2 regions of the Streptomyces rubellus genome follow, and region 1 is predicted to be linked to the other one. Evidence: predicted binding sites of a transcription regulator. Region 1 holds the regulator's gene; the other holds the start of a gene.
What was found. The regulator HrcA, encoded in region 1, represses chaperone genes, less so after heat shock. The targets are predictions, from matches to a motif close to TTNGCACTCNGNNNNNCNGAGTGCNAA.
Positions count from the first base shown of each region.

Region 2: the regulator HrcA is predicted to act here: its motif matches at 1,763-1,789, upstream of groL (chaperonin GroEL).

Region 1 is NZ_JAZDCX010000001.1:456,770-459,977, forward strand. It holds gene V1L54_RS01925 (DUF3097 domain-containing protein) at 1-180, opposite strand, end outside; gene V1L54_RS01930 (MBL fold metallo-hydrolase) at 207-923, opposite strand; gene hrcA (heat-inducible transcriptional repressor HrcA) at 1,130-2,146, shown strand; gene dnaJ (molecular chaperone DnaJ) at 2,148-3,208, shown strand, end outside.
Region 2 is NZ_JAZDCX010000023.1:91,222-94,429, reverse strand. It holds gene groL (chaperonin GroEL) at 1-1,573, opposite strand, end outside; gene V1L54_RS23620 (cold-shock protein) at 1,971-2,174, opposite strand; gene V1L54_RS23615 (ubiquitin-like small modifier protein 1) at 2,640-2,918, opposite strand; gene thrC (threonine synthase) at 2,915-3,208, opposite strand, start outside.

The DNA.
Region 1 (3,208 bases):
GAACCGGTCCTCCAGGGTGACGGTGAAGCCCTGCGCCGTCTTCTCGCAGCGCACCACGGCCCCGCAGAAGCCGGTGGTGACCTCCTCCACCACCAGGTCCGGCTCGGCGGGCACCTCGGGCGCCGGGCGCTTCCGCTTCCAGGGCGGGGTCAGGTCGGGGCCGTACTGTCTGCTGCGCATGCGGTCATTGTGTTACGCGCGGGGCCTCACGAAACGCCGAAGCGCCGGGCCAGTCCGTCGCGCTGGGCGCGGACGAACGCGGCGTCCACCACCGCGCCGTGCCCGGGCACGTACACCGCGTCCCCGCCGCCCAGCTCCAGCAGCCGGTCCAGGGCGGCGGGCCAGTGCGCGGGGTGGGCGTCCGGGCCGGCCTGCGGCTCGCCCGACTCCTCCACCAGGTCGCCGCAGAAGACCACCGGCCGCCCGCCGGCCCCGGCGGGCGGCACCAGGACGGCCAGGTCGTAGGCGGTGTGCCCGGGGCCGGCGTTGACCAGCAGCGCCTCCCGGCCGCCCAACGGGACGGTCAGCTCGCCGGGCACCCGGTGGTGCGGGCACACCAGCACGTCGACGGCCTGGGCGGTCTCCTCCCGGTCCGCGCCGTGCCGCACCGCGTCGTCCCGCAGCTCGTCCCGCGAGCGCGCCAGCCACTCGTCGCACCCCACCGCCCCGTAGACCTCCACCCCGGCGAAGGCGGCCGTGCCCAGGACGTGGTCGAAGTGCGGATGGGTCAGCGCCACGTGAGTCGCCGGACGGCCCAGCAGGCCGCGCAGCTCCCGCCGGATCCGCGCGCCCTCGCGAAGCGAGGCCCCCGTGTCCACCACGAGCATCCCGGCGGCACCCGCGACGGCGCCGACCGTGTGGTCCCAGCGGGGCATGCGGTGACGTACGACTCCCGGTGCGAGCTCTTCCCATCCGGCGTCCATAGGGCGACGCTAGCGCCACCGGGCCGGTCGTGCCCGCCGGGCGGCGGGGGCGGGCCGCTCCGCTCCGCACCCGGCTCGACCGCCGCCCTTGCCCTGGCCGTGGTCACCGGCCGTACACTGGCTCAGGGAAACTGGCACTCGCCTGCCGAGAGTGCCAGGGAAGGAACCGGAAAGACGGCCGGACGCCGGACGGGAGGTGCGCCGAAGTGCTCAGCGAACGCAGACTCGAGGTGCTGCGCGCCATCGTCCAGGACTACGTCGGCACCCAGGAGCCGGTGGGCTCCAAGGCGCTGACCGAGCGGCACAACCTGCAGGTCTCCCCGGCCACGGTGCGCAACGACATGGCGGCCCTGGAGGACGAGGGCTACATCGCCCAGCCGCACACCAGCGCGGGCCGTATCCCGACGGACAAGGGGTACCGGCTGTTCGTCGACCGGCTGGCGGGGGTCAAGCCGCTGTCCAAGCCGGAGCGGAGGGCGATCCAGAACTTCCTGGAGGGCGCCGTCGACCTCGACGACGTCGTCGGCCGCACGGTGCGGCTGCTGGCGCAGCTCACCCGGCAGGTGGCGGTCGTCCAGTACCCCTCGCTGACCCGTTCGACCGTGCGCCATGTCGAGCTGCTGCTGCTCGCCCCCTCGCGGCTGATGCTCGTGCTGATCACGGACACCGGGCGGGTCGAGCAGCGCGTGGTGGACTGCCCCGCCCCCATCACCGAGGCGTCGCTGGCGGATCTGCGGGCCCGGCTCAACAGCCGGGTGGTCGGCCAGCGCTTCTCCGAGGTGCCCCGGCTGGTGCAGGACCTGCCGGAGTCCTTCGACGCCGAGGACCGGGGGACGGTCTCCACCGTGCTCGCCACACTTCTTGAGACACTGGTGGAGGAGACCGAGGAGCGGCTGATGATCGGCGGCACCGCCAATCTGACCCGCTTCGCGCACGACTTCCCCCTGACGATCCGGCCGGTGCTGGAGGCGCTGGAGGAGCAGGTCGTGCTGCTCCGGCTGCTGGGAGAGACCGAGGACGCCACCATGACGGTGCGAATCGGTCACGAGAACGCACACGAGGGGCTGAACTCCACGTCGGTCGTCTCGGTCGGTTACGGTTCGGGCGACGAGGCGGTCGCCAAGCTCGGTGTGGTCGGACCGACCCGCATGGACTACCCCGGAACGATGGGAGCGGTACGCGCAGTGGCACGTTACGTCGGACAGATCCTCGCGGAGTCGTAGAGTGGCGACGGACTACTACGCGGTCCTGGGCGTGCAGCGCGATGCCTCGCAGGACGAGATCAAGAAGGCATTCCGGAGGCTCGCGCGCGAGCTCCACCCGGACGTGAACCCGGATCCGAAGACCCAGGAGCGGTTCAAGGAGATCAACACCGCCTACGAGGTGCTCTCCGATCCGCAGAAGAAGCAGATGTACGACCTCGGCGGCGACCCGATGGGCGGCGCCGGGGCGGGCCGGGGCGGCGGCTTCGGCGCGGGGTTCGGGAACTTCTCGGACATCATGGACGCCTTCTTCGGCGCCGCCGCGCAGCGCGGGCCGCGCTCCCGAACCCGGCGCGGCCAGGACGCGATGATCCGGCTCGACATCGAGCTGGACGAGGCGGCCTTCGGCACCACCAAGGACATCCAGGTGGACACCGCGGTCGTCTGCACCACGTGCAGCGGCGAGGGCGCGGCCCCGGGCACGACGGCGCAGACCTGCGACATGTGCCGCGGCCGCGGCGAGGTCTCGCAGGTCACCCGCTCCTTCCTGGGGCAGGTCATGACCTCGCGGCCCTGCCCGCAGTGCCACGGGTTCGGCACGATCGTGCCGAACCCGTGCCCGGAGTGCGCGGGCGACGGGCGCGTCCGCTCCCGGCGCAGCCTGACGGTGAAGATCCCGGCCGGGGTGGACAACGGCACCCGCATCCAGCTCGCCGGCGAGGGCGAGATCGGCCCCGGCGGCGGTCCGGCGGGCGATCTCTACGTGGAGATCCACGAGGTCCCGCACCCGGTCTTCCAGCGCCGCGGCGACGACCTGCACTGCACGGTCACCCTCCCCATGACGGCGGCGGCGCTGGGCACCAAGGTCCCGCTGGAGACGCTGGACGGCATGGAGGAGGTCGACATCCGGCCCGGTACCCAGTCCGGCCAGTCGATCCCGCTCCACCAGCGCGGTGTGACGCATCTGCGCGGCGGCGGCCGGGGCGACCTGATCGTCCACGTCGAGGTCCAGACCCCGTCGAAGCTGGACGCGGAGCAGGAGGAGCTGCTGCGCAGGCTGGCCAAGCTGCGGGGCGAGGAGCG
Region 2 (3,208 bases), on a different contig from region 1:
CCTTCTCCGGCTTGTCCGCGATGACGGCCTCGGTGGTGAGGAAGAGCGCCGCGATGGAGGCGGCGTTCTGCAGCGCGGAGCGGGTGACCTTGGCCGGGTCGATGATGCCCTCGGCGATCATGTCCACGTAGTCACCGGTGGCGGCGTTCAGACCGTGGCCCGGGGTCAGGTTGCGCACCTTCTCCACGATGACGCCGCCCTCGAGGCCGGCGTTGACCGCGATCTGCTTCAGCGGGGCCTCCAGCGCGGCCTTGACCGCGGCGGCACCGGTGGCCTCGTCGCCCTCCAGCTCCAGCTTCTCGAAGGCGCTGGACGCCTGGAGCAGGGCCACGCCACCGCCGGCGACGATGCCCTCCTCGACGGCGGCCTTGGCGTTGCGCACCGCGTCCTCGATGCGGTGCTTGCGCTCCTTGAGCTCCACCTCGGTGGCGGCACCGGCCTTGATGACGGCCACGCCGCCGGCCAGCTTCGCCAGCCGCTCCTGGAGCTTCTCGCGGTCGTAGTCGGAGTCGGAGTTCTCGATCTCGGCGCGGATCTGGTTGACCCGGCCGTTGACCTGGTCGCTGTCACCGGCACCGTCGACGATGGTGGTCTCGTCCTTGGTGATGACGACCTTGCGGGCGCGGCCCAGCAGCTCCAGACCGGCGTTCTCCAGCTTGAGGCCGACCTCCTCGGAGATGACCTGGCCGCCGGTGAGGATGGCGATGTCGCCGAGCATGGCCTTGCGGCGGTCGCCGAAGCCCGGGGCCTTGACGGCGACGGACTTGAAGGTGCCGCGGATCTTGTTGACGACCAGGGTCGACAGGGCCTCGCCCTCGACGTCCTCGGCGATGATCAGCAGCGACTTGCCGGCCTGCATGACCTTCTCCAGCAGCGGGAGCAGGTCCTTGACCGCGGAGACCTTCTGGTTGGCGATCAGGATGTAGGGGTCCTCCAGGACCGCCTCCATCCGCTCCATGTCGGTGGCGAAGTACGCGGAGATGTAGCCCTTGTCGAAGCGCATGCCCTCGGTGAGCTCCAGCTCCAGCCCGAAGGTCTGCGACTCCTCGACGGTGATGACGCCTTCCTTGCCGACCTTGTCCATCGCCTCGGCGATCAGCTCGCCGATCTGGGTGTCGGCGGCGGAGATGGAGGCGGTCGAGGCGATCTGCTCCTTGGTCTCGACCTCCTTGGCCTGCTCCAGCAGGGCGGCGGAGACGGCCTCGGTGGCCCGCTCGATGCCGCGCTTGAGGGCCATCGGGTTGGCGCCGGCGGCGACGTTGCGCAGGCCCTCGCGGACCAGCGCCTGGGCGAGGACGGTCGCGGTGGTCGTACCGTCACCGGCGACGTCGTCGGTCTTCTTGGCTACTTCCTTGACCAGCTCGGCGCCGATCTTCTCGTACGGGTCCTCGAGCTCGATCTCCTTGGCGATGGAAACACCGTCGTTGGTGATCGTGGGGGCGCCCCACTTCTTCTCAAGGACGACGTTGCGGCCCTTGGGGCCGAGCGTGACCTTGACGGCGTCGGCGAGCTGGTTCATCCCGCGCTCGAGGCCGCGCCGCGCCTCCTCGTCGAACGCGATGATCTTGGCCATGTGAAGTGGTCCTCCCTGGGGTTCCCCATGCCGAAGGCCAGGGGCGGGTGTGGGATGTGTCCGGACCGCTCTGGCGCCCGCGACGGACGGCCCACCGGCCCGGCGGTTCCTTGCTCCACCGGGCTTGCGGACCTCACCGAACCGGTCCTGCTTCTGTCACTCTCACCTTCAGAGTGCTAACGCCAATGATTAGCACTCGACCCCTCCGAGTGCAAGCGCACCCGCCTCCGGGCTCAGTCGCGCCAAGGGTTTCGCGCCGTGTCCCGGACGCCGGGCGGGCGGTTGCGCCGGACACGGCCGGGCACGACGGAGGGCCCGCACCCCCGTCGCCGGGGATGCGGGCCCTCCTGTGCCGTCTACTGCGTACTACGTGTGCGTGGTGCGAGTGGCCGGCGCTTCAGGCCGTCACGCGGACCATGTCCGCCTGCGGCCCCTTCTGACCCTGCGAGATCTCGAACTCGACCCGCTGTCCTTCCTCAAGGGTGCGGTAGCCGTCCATCTGGATCGCGCTGTAGTGGACGAAGACGTCCGCACCACCGTCGACCGCGATGAAGCCGTACCCCTTCTCCGCGTTGAACCACTTGACGGTGCCTTGAGCCATTCCTAACTCCCCTATTGCTGGCCCTTGCACGAATCCGCACTCCGCGGACCCGGGTCAGTTTGCCCCCCGGCGAGAGGGGGCGTGCGCCGGAACGCGTCGACCGCGGCCGAATGTATCTGGGCAACAGCCCTCTGCAACAGGGCTGTTGAACGAGAATTCCGGCCACGTCGGGATTGCCGAAAAGCACGCGAATGACGGGAAACCGGGGCATCACGGTCCGGGCATAGCGGACCAACGCGACAATTGCCGCGGCAAATCGGCCGCAAGTTGTCGCGTTCTCATGGTGCGCTGTACGCGCGTTCGGGGGGAGGCACGCTCACTCTACCGGTTCCGCACCGGCCGGAATTACCAATTCCGGATAACGGTCGGCAGCCGGCCGCACCGGCGGCGCGCACGGAGACGGCCCCGCCCCCGTCCCGGAGCTCCGGGACGGGGGCGGGGCCGCCGGCGCGGGCCCGCGGGGCGTCAGCAGCCGCCCGCGACCGCCGGGATGATCGAGACGTTCGCGCCGTCCGGCGTCGCCGTCTGGAGCCCGTCGGCGAAGCGCACGTCGTCGTCGTTGACGTAGACGTTCACGAAGCGGCGCAGCTTGCCGGAGTCGTCCAGCACCCGGGCGGAGACGCCCTGGTGGTTCTTCTCCAGGTCGGCCAGGACCTCGGCGAGCGTGGCGCCCTCCGCCGTCACCTCGGCCTGACCGCCGGTGTAGGTGCGCAGGATGGTCGGGATTCGGACGGAGACACTCATGCCAGGCCAGCCTCTCGGAAGGAGTCCAGGTTCGGACGGATGATCGCGGACGGTCCGGTGGTCGGCGCCACCGCGTCCAGGGTCTTCAGGCCGTCGCCGGTGTTGAGGACGACGGTGGTGGCGGCCGGGTCGAGCAGGCCGGCCTCGAGCAGCTTCTTCGTCACGCCGACGGTCACCCCGCCCGCGGTCTCGGCGAAGACGCCCTCGGTGCGGGCCAGCAGCTTGATCGCCTCGACGACCTGCGTGTCGTCCACGTCCTCCACCGCGCCGCCGGTGCGGCGGGCGATGTC